Linked DNA regions of Magnetospirillum sp. XM-1. The protein of the gene in region 1 interacts with the protein of each later gene in a pairwise test. Links are inferred from orthologs where the notes say so. Each region holds a gene or a part of one and is shown on either strand. Other genes may lie near its edges.

Region 1 (6,236 bases):
CGCCGGGGAAGTCATACGAGCTCAGCAGCTCGCGCACTTCCAGCTCGACCAGATCCAGCAGCTCGGGATCGTCGACCATGTCGCACTTGTTCATGAACACCACCAGGGCGGGCACGCCGACCTGACGGGCCAGCAGGATGTGCTCGCGGGTCTGGGGCATGGGGCCGTCGGCGGCCGACACCACCAGGATGGCGCCGTCCATCTGCGCCGCGCCGGTGATCATGTTCTTCACATAGTCGGCGTGGCCGGGGCAGTCCACGTGGGCGTAGTGGCGGTTGCTGGTCTCGTACTCGACGTGGGCGGTCGAGATGGTGATGCCACGGGCCTTCTCTTCCGGCGCCTTGTCGATCTGGTCGTAGGCGGTGAAGGTGGCGCCGCCGGTCTCGGCCAGGATCTTGGTGATCGCCGCGGTCAGCGAGGTCTTGCCATGGTCAACGTGACCGATGGTCCCGATGTTGCAGTGAGGCTTGTTGCGCTCGAATTTAGCCTTGGCCATTTTTCAACCCGTCCGATCGCGGCGCTGCCGCATGTGTCAAACCATGGTCCCGGTCGGGTACGGCGGCGGGGAGTGGAGCGGGTGAGGGGAATCGAACCCCCGTCATCAGCTTGGAAGGCTGTTGCTCTACCATTGAGCTACACCCGCCAGATCGTCCCGCTGGGCCGCACCGCCTGGTGCTCGACCTGAAGAAACCGTTCCCCGTCATCCGGCCCGAACCGGGGCACCCGGCCCTATTGGGGAGGATATTTGGTGGAGGGGGGAGGATTCGAACCTCCGTACTCATAAGAGGGCAGATTTACAGTCTGCTGCCATTAACCGCTCGGCCACCCCTCCACACCGTCATCCGGTTTTTGCCGGGGCGACGGGAGGGCTGTACTTATGGGAATTTCCGGGGGCTTGTCAATCCGAAAAGAGCAGGTTAAATGCCGATGCAACAGGAGAGCCCCATGAAAAAGAGAGACGAACGCAATCGCCCCCACGCCCAGGGCAAGGGAAGGCCCCAGCAAACCCCGCGTGGTGGAGGCGGAGGCGGCGGTTCGTCCATCTGGCTCTACGGCATTCACGCGGTGACTGCCGCCCTGGCCAACCCCGAGCGGCGCGTCCGCCGGCTGGTGGCGACGGCCGAGGCGGCCAAGGCCCTGCCCCCCTGCAAGGTGCCGGTGGAAGCCATGGACCGGGCCGACATCGACCGGCTGGTGGCGCCGGGCGCCGTCCACCAGGGCGTCGCCCTGCTGGTCGAGCCCCTGCCCGCCGTCACCATCGAGGACGTCATCCGCAGCGCCGAGATGGCGTCTTCCGCCCTGGTGCTGGTGCTGGACCAGGTCACCGATCCGCACAATGTCGGCGCCATCCTGCGCTCGGCGGCGGCGTTCGGCGCCCTGGCGGTGGTGGCTCCCGACCGCCACGCCCCCGACGAGACCGGCACCCTGGCCAAATCCGCCTCGGGCGCGCTGGAGCGCATGCCGCTGGTGCGGGTCACCAATGTGGTCCGCGCCCTGGAGGACCTGAAGAAGGGCGGCTTCTGGACCGCCGGTCTGGCCGCGGACGCGCCGAAGACCCTGGCCGAGGCCAAGCTGTCGGGCAAGGTGGTGCTGGTGCTGGGCGCCGAGGGCGAGGGCATGCGCCGGCTCACCCGCGAGCATTGCGACCATCTGGTCCGCCTACCCATGTGCGGCGAGATGGAAAGCCTCAACGTCTCCAACGCCGCCGCCGTGGCGCTTTACGAGATGCGGCGCGAGGGATGATCCCCGTCTGGCTCCTGGGCGTCGGGCAGATCGCCGTCGCCTTCGCCGCCGTGACCCTGGTGGGACGGCTGGTCCTGGCCGGACGCTTCGGCATGGGCGTGCAGGCCCTGGCCGGCTGGGGGGCGCTCTGCCTGCTTCTGACCCTGTGGGGGGTGCTGACGCCGCTCTCGCTGCGCATCCCCGCCACGGGCTTCCTGGCGGCCGCCCTGGCCGCCCTGGTCCTGACCCGGCGCCTGGCCTGGCGCGAGGACCTGGCCGAGGTCGGCCGCCTGCTGCCGCTCGCCCTGCCGCTGCTGGCGGTGCTGGCCCCCATGGAGCCGTCCCAACTGGACGTCTTCGCCCTGATCCTGCCCAACAGCGCCTATCTGTTCGACCACGGGGTGTTTCCCACCGCCGCCGGCCCCCTGGCCCATTCAGACGCCCCGGTCGCCCCGTACAACGTCGCCCTGCTGCCGTTTCTGGGCTCCCTGGCCGGCGGAGGCTTCGCGCCCGCCGGCATCGCCCAGGCCACGGTCTGGCTGCATCTGCCCGCCGCCCTGATGCTGGGCCGCGCCTTGAGCGACGGCCGGCGCCCCGGCTGGGGCATGGCGGCGTTCGGATTGCTGTTGGCCACCGCCATCAATCCCGGCTTCGTGCCGCGCGTCTCCTTCGCCGGCTACGGCGAGGCGCCGCTGGCCATCACCCTGATGGCCGCCCTGTGGCTGGGATCGCGCCTGCTGGAAGCCAGGCAGCCCGAGCCCCGCCTGCCGACCGCCCTTGCCCTGGTGCTGGCATCGCTGATCGCCGTCAAGCAGCAGGGGATCGGCCTGTTCCTCTCCCTGGGCCTCGCCGGCCTGCTGATGGGTCTCGGCCAGCCGCGCCAGCAATGGTGGCCCCGCCTGCGGCCGCTGGTGCTGGCCGCCCTGCCCGCCCTGGCGCTGTACCTGGCGTGGCGTGCGCATGTCGTCCTGCGCTTTCCCACCGGAGAACTGGTCAGCGACGTGAAGGGCGCCTGGCGCGACGCCCACCTGGTGGAGATCCTGCGCGACATGGCCTGGGTCGCCAAGAACAAGGCGTTCCAGTTCGGCCTGTTCGCGGTGGTGATCGGCCTGGCGATCAGACCGCCCGCGGCGACATCGGCTATGACCCGGACCATGCTGCGGCTCACCGCGCTGACCATGGCGTTCTTCACCCTGTTCCTGATCGCCACCTATCTCCTGCATTTCGGTCGCGAGCATTCCTATTTCCGCTACAACACCCAACTGTCCCTGGCGGCGCTCCTGGCCCTGGTCATGGCGGCGCGCGACCTGGCACGAGGACGCCCCGCGCCGCCGCCCCTGGTCCGGCGCCTGCTGGCCGGCACCGCCATCGCGCTGATGCTGGGCACCCCGGTGGCCGCCGAAATTCTGCTGCGCTTCGACCGCGACCAGCCCCAGCCGCAATTGCGCTTCCTGGCCCGCGGCCTGGCCGCCGAGATTCCCTCCGACGCCCGCATCGCCCTGATCCTGCCCGGGGACAATTCCACCAGCGGCATGGCCTTGGAATCGCTGCTGCGCAACACCCATCCCCGCCGGCCGGATCTGACCGTGACCCACGTCCAGACGCCGACCAGGCGGACCCTGGCGGAAATGGAGGCGAAGGGCTTTACCCTGGCGCTGGTGTCGTGCACGGATTCGGCCGCCCCACTGGGACTTGGCCCCGACCTGCCGGCCCGTTCCGCCCTGCTGCTGCGGCTGGAGGGGGAAACCTGGAAGCCGGTGCGGACCTGGACCTATCCCGCCACGGGCAAGCGCGGCAAATGGGGCTGGACGAATTTCATCGCCGAGGAGCCGTTCTGCATGGGATTGGAGTAATCCGTTCCCCCTTGCGAAGGGCGGAGTTCGCCTCTAATTTCCCCCCGACGCCGGTTTAGCTCAGCTGGTAGAGCACCTGATTTGTAATCAGGGGGTCACGGGTTCGAACCCTGTAGCCGGCACCAAAAATTTGATGCATTTCAACACACTAAGAAGGCCCGATCTCGCGATCGGGCCTTTTGCTTTCCCTCGTCCTCAGGAAGTCCCCCTATTGCCCCCGTTGGGCAGAGGATCGGCGGACGCGAGGTTAGCTGGCCGCCTCCAGGGCCACATCCTCATCCACGATCGCCTGCATGTTGAACTTGGCGACCAGACCGGCCAGCGTGGCGTTCTCTGTCATCTCGTCGTGTGGGATCAGGACATAGCGCCAGGGCTTGCCGCCATAGGAGGCCGCATGCCGGGTGGCGTAGCCGACCCAGGTTCGGGCGGCGGTGGCCTTGGCCTGCACCGTGTCATCGGTCATGTCCTTGCGGGCCTTGATCTCGACGATCAGCTTCTCGGTGGCGGTCTCCACCACGAAGTCCGGCTCGTATTTTTCGTGGCGCCGGTACTCGATCTGAAACTGCTTCGGCCCAGGCTTCACCCAGCGCTCCACCTTCGGCTCGTGGGTGTCGATCAGGACCGCGAATAGGCGCTCCTCGTTCGACTGGAAAGACTGGTGCGGGAAGACGCACTTGGTGAAGCCGTCGAAGACATGCTTCCTGGTGTCGCCAGCCGGCACCACCGGCTTGCGGAAGTCCCGAACTGCCTTGGGGTCCGTCACCTTGAAGGCGAGCGGCTTGAGCAGGGTGAAGCCTTTGGACACCTTGCCAACGTAGCGCGTCGGCGTCTCCACGTAGTGCGCCATCATCTGGCTGAAGATGGTGTCGGCAAGCATCTTGCCCTGGGTCAGCAGGACGTTCTCGACGTCATCATCCTCGCTGAGATAACCGCGCAGGTGGGCGACCATCTGGCCCGCCAGCTTGTAGAGCAGATCGGCCGTGGCGTCGTAGTCCACCTCGTCGTGGTCGATCAGGTGGGTCACCAGATAGTCTTCGAACCGCTCCTCGCGGCGGTCGGCCAGCGTGCGGGCGATGGTGCGGCGCCGCTCGGTCCGAAGCTCGTGGATGGTGATTTCCATCGACATCGGCTGCGGCGTCAGACGATCCAGGCCGGTAAGATCGAAGTCGGAGAAGCTGAAGGTGACCTCGCTGGTCGGCAGAACCACGATCTCCGGGATCTCGATGGTCTGCTCGGCCACCTTGGTGGTGACGGTGGCGACGATGGCGCCGACATCGGCGGCGGCGATGACGCCTTCCAGGGTGCCCTGGGCCGGGCGAGTGATCTCGGCCACACGCTGGGCGATCTTCTCCTGCACCTCGGGCCTCTTCAACTGGTCGAGGTTGGGAAGCTCGCGCTCCATCTGGCGGATGACCTGCAAGGTTACGTTGGCCACCGTGCGGGCCTCTTGGGTGTCGAAGATCGGCGCCGGAGCAGGCTTATCCGGGGAGGCCTCCACCTTGCTGGTCAAGACGGTCTCCAGCACCGTGGGGGATTCAAGGAGAACCGCCCCTTCCAAGGACACGTCGCCGCCATTGCCGATCTGGACGGCCTTCACCTTGAGCGGCGAACCATCCTCGCGGGCCTGGCGAATCACTTCATCGAATCGGTCATGCGCGATCACCGTCAGGGTGTCGACCGCCTCGACGCCGGTACGGGCGCCGTAGGGCAAGCGCAGGCCACGGCCAAGGGTCTGCTCGGTCAGGATTTCCGAAGCCGAGGCCCGCAGGGGCACGATGGTGTAGAGGTTGGTGACGTCCCAGCCTTCCTTCAGCTTGTTGACGTGGATGACGATTTCGGTCTTGCCGTCCTTCTCCAGTCCAACCAGCTTCTCGGCGGCCTCGTCGCTCTCCTCGCCTTTCAAGGCCGAGTGAACCTCGATCACCCGGTCCTTGTAGCGCCCGCCAAAGAACTTGTCGTCCTCGACGGTCTCTCGGATTTCCCGCGCATGGGCGGTATCCTGGGCCACGACCAGCATGAACGGATGGACCAGCGGGCGCCCGGTCTCGCGGGCATAGATGTCCAGTTCGACCTTCACGTTTTCGTGGGCGTGAACGCCATCCTCCAGCTTGATCCGCTCCAGTTCCTTGGGGCTGACCGAGGACGGGTTGAAGTTGGCGCGGGTGGCAACGGCCGGTTCCTTCACGAACCCGTCTTCCATGGCCTCGGCCAGACCGTACCGGTAGATGACGTTGGCGAAGTCGACGGACTTGGCACCCACGGTCTTGGGCGTGGCGGTCAGTTCCAGACCCAGGATCGGCTTCAGTTCGGCCACCGCCTTCATGCCCGCCTTGGCGCGGTAGCGATGGGCCTCGTCCATCAGCATGACAAGATCGGGCAGACCTGCCAGGTAGTCGAAGTAGCTTTCGCCGATGTATTCCTGCAGGGCCTTGATGCGGCCTGCGTCCTTATTGATCTTGTCGACGTTGAAGATGTTGATGATCACGTCGGCGTCGAACATCTCGCCCTGGCGGCGCAGGCCCTTGCCCTGGTCCCAGTTGTCGCCCGTGACGATGACCGGCGGGTTCTGGGCAAACTCGGCGATGCCCCGGAAGACGTATTTCGCCCCAGTGGGCGACGGTTCCTCGCTGGCGCCACTTTCACCTGTCCGAGCTTATGTCA
Region 2 (6,360 bases), 1.6 Mb from region 1 along the record:
TAGAGGTAGTTGACCATCAGCCCCGCCGACTGCGCCAATCCGTTGGCCGACATGTCGGCCATCCAGTTGATCCGCTCGACACGCGCCCCGTTGGACAGGTGGAAATGGGCCACCGGGTCCAGCGCCGCCATGCCGTCGGGGCGCTTCTCGCGAGCCAGGTAGCGGGCGGCGAGCCGGGTCAGCGGCCCCTCCAGCGCCTCGGCCAGCAGGGGCTCGGCCGTCCAGTCGGGTTCGGCCAGCAGCGCCTTGAGGCTGCCCTTGGCGCCCATGCCGCCGGTGGCACGGGTCAGCGCCTTATGCTCGGCGGGCGTCAGCAGACCCGGCTCGCCCGTGGTCAGGCGGCCGTCCAGCCAGCGGCGGAAGCCGGGGATGGGCGACAGGGTGGCGAAGGTCCTGATCTGCTTGAACTCCCGCGACAGGTCGTCCACCACCCGCTTGATCAGGAAATTGCCGAAGCTGATTCCCGCCAGACCACGCTGGGCGTTGTTGATGGAATAGAAGATGGCGGTGTCGGCCTTGTCCACGTCGCCCAGCGGCGCGGTGGGGTCCAGCAGGTCCTGGACGTTGCCGGCCATGTCCTGGACCAGGGCCACCTCGACGAAGATCAGCGGCTCATCGGGCATGCGCGGATGGAAGAAGGCGTAGAGGCGGCGGTCGGAATCCAGGCGGTTCTTCAGGTCGGTCCAGCCCTGGATGGCATGCACCGCCTCGTACTGCATGATCTTTTCCAAGACGGCCGCCGCAGAGCGCCAGGTGACGCGCTCCAGCACCAGGAAGCCCACGTCGAACCACGAGGTCAGCAACCCCTTCAGGTCGCCCTCCAGCGGCGCCAGATGGGGATGCTCGCGCATCAGCCCCATCAGTTCGGCCCGCATGTCCACCAGGAACTTGACGCCCTCGGGAAGCGCGTTGAACTGGGTCAGCAATTTGAGGCGCGGCGGCTCCAGCGCCTGGCGCAGCGCCATCTCGGCCCGGGCGCGCGCCGCGTCGTCCGCCGCCCCGGCCATGGCCGCCGCCGCCGCGTCCACCGCATCCCGGTCCGGCCCGAAATCCGTGGCCAGCAGGGACAGGAAGCGCACCCGTCCCTCGGCCGCCAGGGACAGATAGGCCCGCCCCAGGGCCGCCGCCCGGGCGCGGGCGGAAACCTCGCCGCCCCGCGATTCGAGGCAGGCCGCCATCTGGGCGCGCAGCCGGACCAGATCGCCCTCGGGCAACAGGGGAGAGAGCGGCGGCACCTTGCCCGCCCCGTCCGAGCCGGCGATGTCGCGCCACACGCCCTTCAGGCGGGCCAGCAGAGTGACAGCGGCAGTCTGAACCTCGTTCATGGGTGATTACCCCCCCTTGCGGCCAGGATTGCGGGAAGGGCGTCCGGCAGATCCTCGGCGATCAGGCCGGGCCCATGCGCGACAGCCACCCGCCCGTGCAACCAGGCGGCGGCCGAGGCGGCGGCGAAAGGTTCCATCCCCTGGGCCAGCAGCCCGACGATCAGCCCGGCCAGCACGTCGCCAGACCCGGCGGTGGCAAGGAAGGGCGGCGCATCGGTGGTGATGGTGGCGCGACCGTCGGGATGGGCCACCACGGTGTCCGGCCCCTTGAGCAGCACCACCGCCCCCGAGGCCCGCGCCCCGTGCAGCGCCCGTTCCAGGCGACTCCCGGCCACCTCGCCGAACAGGCGCTTGAACTCGCCGTCATGGGGGGTGAGGACGATCCGGTCGGACAGGCGCCGGAACAGATCTTCGCCCCTTCCTTCGAAACTGCCGGGCGCGTCGGCATCCAGCACGCAAGGCCGCCCGGTGGCCAGCGCTGCCGCCACCCGGGACGCCATCCCCTCGCCCACCCCGCCGCCGGGACCGAGCAGCAGGGCGTTGCGGCGCGGATCGGCCAGCGCGGCGTCGAAGGGCTCGGCCGAGATCACCAGCAGGCCGGGATCGCCGGCACGATAGAGGTCCAGCGCCCGGGGCGGCGCGGCGATGGTGACCAGCCCCGCCCCCACGCGGCGCGCGGCACGCGCCGCCAGCCTGGCGGCGCCGGTCATCTCGGCCCCGCCCAGGATCAGGGCGTGGCCGCGGGAGTATTTGTGCCCGTCGGGCGCGATGGCGGGCAACGCCCAGGCCGCCGGCCCGTTGCGGCGAATGGCGGGCTTGATGTCGTCCAGCGCCGCGTCGGGAATGCCGATATCGGCGACGACGACCTCGCCGCATTTGAGCCGTCCGGGAACCAGGCAATGGCCGGGCTTGGGGCGGAAGAAGGTCACGGTGGCGAGACAATCGGGGGCGGCGCCCATCACGGCGCCGCTGTCGCCGTGAACGCCCGAGGGAACGTCGACGGCGATCACCGGCAGCTTACGCCGGCCGATCTCCTCGACCACCAATCGGGCCTCGCCGTCCAGGGGGCGGGCCAGCCCGGCGCCGAACAGGGCGTCGATCACGCCGACGCAGCCGTCGAGGACGGCCGGCGTCAAGGGCTCGACCCGTCCCGTCCAGCGCTCCGCCATCAGGGCGGCGTCCCCCTTCAGCCGCGCCGGATCGCCCAGCAGGCCGACGCGCACCGCCCTTCCCTCGCGGGCCAGCAGCCGCGCCGCCACGAAGCCGTCGCCGCCGTTGTTGCCGGGACCGCACAGGATGGCGACGCGGCCCCGGGGCAACAGGCGCCGCGCGGCACGGGCCACGGCCCATCCCGCCGCCTCCATCAGCCGCTCGCCGGCAATTCCCGCCGACAGGGCCAGGCCGTCGGCCCGGTACATCTGTTCAACGCTGAGTATCTCGTCGCTCATCCCCCAAGGGTAATGCGCAACTGCCCATTTGCCAACGCGGAGCGGCTGCATTAGATGTTTCGGGCTCGCACGGAGGACTGAAGTGAAGGTCGTGGTCATCGGAGCCGGAGTGATCGGCACCGCCAGCGCCTGGTATCTCGCCAGGGCCGGTCACGACGTGACCGTGGTGGACCGGCGCGAGGGCGCCGGGCTCGAGACCAGCTTCGCCAATGGCGGCCAGGTGTCCCCCTGCCACGCCGAGCCCTGGGCCAACCCGTCCGTCCTGCCCAAGGTGCTGAAATGGCTGGGCCGCGAGGACGCGCCGCTCCTGTTCCGCTGGAACCGCTGGGATCCGGCGCTGTGGGCCTGGGGCCTGCGCTTCCTGGCCAATTGCCCGCGCAGCCAAGCCGAGATCAACACCGAACGCACGCTGCGGGTCGCCCTGTATTCCCGCGCCTGCCTGGGCGAGTTGCGCGCCGAGACCGGCATCGACTACGACCAGCAGACCCGGGGCATCCTCCACGTCTACCGCGACGGCGCCGAGTTCGAGCACGCCTGCCGCGCCGCCGAGGTGATGATCCGCCACGGCCTGCGCCGCATGCCCAAAAACGCGGACGAGTGCGTCGGCATCGAACCCGCCCTGGCCGCCGTGCGGGGGGAATTGGCCGGCGGCATCTACACCCCCGACGACGAAAGCGGCGACGCCCACAAATTCACCCGCCGCCTGGCGGAACTGGCGGCGGCCAGGGGCGTCGAGTTCCGCTGGAACGTGCCGATCCAGGGCCTGCTCCGGGACGGCGGCCGGGTGAGCGGCCTGGCCGCCGGGGCCGAGACCATCGCCGGCGACGCCTATGTCCTTGCCGCCGGCTGCGACTCGCCCCTGCTGGCCCGGCCGCTGGGGCTGAAGCTGCCCGTCATTCCGGCCAAGGGCTATTCCGTCACCGTGCCGGTGGCCAACCATGCCGGCGCGCCCTTCGTCTCCGTCACCGACGACGAGCACAAGATGGTCTATTCCCGCCTGGGCGACCGCTTGCGCGCCGCCGGAACCGCCGAGATGGCGGGCTACGACCGTTCGCTCAACCCGCTGCGGTCCCGCCTGATCCTGGAGAACACCCGGCGCCTGTTCCCCGACGGCGGCGATTTCGACCGCGCCGAGCCCTGGGCCGGCCTGCGTCCCGTCACCCCCGACAGCGTGCCGCTGCTGGGCGCCACGCCGTTCTCCAACCTGTGGCTGAACACCGGACACGGCACGCTCGGCTGGACCATGTCCTGCGGCTCGGGCCGGGTGATCGCCGACCTTGTGTCTGGCCAGCAACCGGACATCGGTATGGATGGACTGGGCGTCGCACGTTTCGCATCCTACCTTTAGAAAAGGGAATGGGCGTGGAGACGACGCCCGGAGGCAGCGATGTTGGTGTGGCGCGACGCCATGAGTACCGGTCACCCGGAAATCGACAAGGCGCAGAAACAGTTCTTGGCCCATGTGAACGAATTCGAGGCCACGCTCCGCCATGCGGGCGCCGACACCGCCATCGGCACGTTCCTCACCGGATTGTACGAGCAGACCTCCATCAATTTCAGCCGCGAGGAAAAGGCCCAGCGGGAATGCGGCTTTCCCTTCCAGGACGCCCACCACCGCGAACATCAGGCCCTGCTGGGACGGCTGGCCGACCTGCAGAACCTCTATCAGGCCACGCCCCACAAGGCCGACCACGGCGCCATGCTCAGAGACCTCGCCGCCCTGATCAAGGATTGGGTGTCGCATCACATGGTGCAAAGCGACGTGATGCTGCGGCGCTATGCCCCCCACCCGCAACACCCGCCGCCCCTTCGGGCTCGCCCGTGACAGGGTGAAATTTCCGCGATAAGCTCAGTCTCCCGCCACGCTCGGGGCGCCATTCTTCGCCATTGCCAAAGGCAGAACGTCTTTGTTCCAGATTTTCCGCGGCAAGACTGAACCGGTTCCGGCAACGGGTGAACGGCCCAGGCTCATCGATCTTCGCCGGGTTGGCATCGTCGTCACCGCCCTGGCGCTGATCGGCGCCTATATCAGCATCATCCTCAACAATCTCGACGAGCTGGAGCGCGAGCGGGTCGAATTCTCCGAATTGCAGGCGCGCAAGATCCTGCAATCCTTCGAGATTCAGACCGTCCGGCTGTTCGACCTGGCCGATGTCTACCTGCGCGCGGCGCGTGATTTCAGCGAGCGCGAGGGGACCGGCAATCTGGGACGATTCCTCGACCGGGTGACGCCGCCCAAATCGAACCTCTTTTCCAGCACCCTGACCGTCATGGACCAGCGCGGGCGCGTCGCGTTCTCGTCCGATCCGGCCCTGCCGCGCGGCACCGACCTTTCCGACCAGGCGGCGTTCCTTCACTTCCAGGGCGCCACAAGCGACGGATTGCTGATCGGAGCCAACAACAACAGCACCGAACCCGACCGGCAGTACTTCCACGTGGCCCGGCCGCTGCTGAACGGCAAGAGCTTGAACGGGGTCATCGTGCTGAACGTCCACTCCAGCCAGATCGCCGGCTTTTACCGGGACATGACGCTGGGTCCGAATTCGTCGGCGGCCATTTTCGGGCTGGACCGCATCCTCCTTGCCCGCCAGCCGCCGCCGGAGGCCGACGCGGCGCCGATGTCGAGCCTGCAGATCTGGGGCGAGGCGCAATCCAAGGCCGAGGGCAAGTTCCGCAAACGCTCTCTGCTCGATGGCATCGAGCGGACCTTCCTTTACAAACGGCTGGCCGACTATCCCCTGGTGGCGGTAATCGGCTTCGCCGATTCCGACATCGCCGCCGGACTGGAGGCCGCCAGGCAATCGGAAGTGATCGAGACCAGCCTGTTCGCTATGGCAATCCTGGCCTTCGCCGTTCTCGTGCTGGTGCTCGACACCCGCAACCGCCGCCTGAGCCAGGCCGAACAGACCAGCCGCGCCGCCGCCGAAATGCTGGAACGCTCCAACGCCGACCTGGAACGCTTCGCCTATGTGGCCTCCCACGACCTGAAGACGCCGCTGCGCGTCATCACCGGCTATGCCCAGATGCTCGACCGCCGCTACCGCGACAAGCTGGACGACGAGGCCAACGAGTACATCGCCTTCCTCACCGCCGGCACCAAGCGCATGTACCGGCTGATCACCGACCTGCTGCACTATTCGCGCATCAACAGCCAGGCCAAGCCGCTGCAGCCCGTGTCGGCGGCCCGCGCCGCCGACATCGCCGCCGGCAACCTGAAGGCGGTGATCGAGGAAAGCGGCGCCACGGTCTCCATCGCCCCCCTGCCCACCATCGAGGCCGACGAAAGCCAGTTGTCCAGCCTGTTCCAGAATTTGCTGGGCAACGCGCTGAAATACCGCCACCCCGAACGGCCCCCGGTCATCCATATCGAGGCGGTGCGGCTGTCCAACTCTATCTGGCGCTTCGCGGTCAAGGACAACGGCATCGGCATCGAGCCCGAGCATTTCGAGCGCATCTTCGTCATCTTCCAGCGCCTGCACGCCGATTCGGCCTACGAGGGAACCGGCATCGGCCTGGCGCTGTGCCAGCGCATCGTCACCCGCCTGGGCGGCCGCATCTGGGTCGAATCCAAGCCGGGCGAGGGCTCC

Evidence for each region.
Region 2: the proteins of rlmB (region 1) and XM1_RS16875 interact in binary tests that used the Escherichia coli proteins (3 or more experiments, as listed by UniProt). The link is inferred for Magnetospirillum sp. XM-1 from one-to-one orthologs.

Annotation. Positions count from the first base shown.
Region 1 is NZ_LN997848.1:2,077,623-2,083,858, reverse strand. Bases 18-2,844 are described here. They hold rlmB (23S rRNA (guanosine(2251)-2'-O)-methyltransferase RlmB), read left to right. Parts: upstream 18-945; coding sequence 946-1,743; downstream 1,744-2,844. Other genes in these bases: XM1_RS09675 (hypothetical protein), read left to right, coding at 1,740-2,844; tuf (elongation factor Tu), read right to left, coding at 18-496. Outside these bases: more of tuf, read right to left, coding at 1-17; more of XM1_RS09675, read left to right, coding at 2,845-3,575; XM1_RS09665 (DEAD/DEAH box helicase), read right to left, coding at 3,823-6,075; XM1_RS09660 (hypothetical protein), read left to right, coding at 6,053-6,236. UniProt on the Escherichia coli protein: Specifically methylates the ribose of guanosine 2251 in 23S rRNA.
Region 2 is NZ_LN997848.1:3,643,786-3,650,145, forward strand. Bases 548-3,498 are described here. They hold XM1_RS16875 (bifunctional ADP-dependent NAD(P)H-hydrate dehydratase/NAD(P)H-hydrate epimerase), read right to left. Parts: upstream 2,774-3,498; coding sequence 1,322-2,773; downstream 548-1,321. Other genes in these bases: XM1_RS16870 (malonyl-CoA decarboxylase), read right to left, coding at 548-1,325; XM1_RS16880 (D-amino acid dehydrogenase), read left to right, coding at 2,856-3,498. Also shown: more of XM1_RS16870, read right to left, coding at 1-547; more of XM1_RS16880, read left to right, coding at 3,499-4,121; XM1_RS16885 (bacteriohemerythrin), read left to right, coding at 4,182-4,598; XM1_RS16890 (ATP-binding protein), read left to right, coding at 4,681-6,360. UniProt on the Escherichia coli protein: Bifunctional enzyme that catalyzes the epimerization of the S- and R-forms of NAD(P)HX and the dehydration of the S-form of NAD(P)HX at the expense of ADP, which is converted to AMP.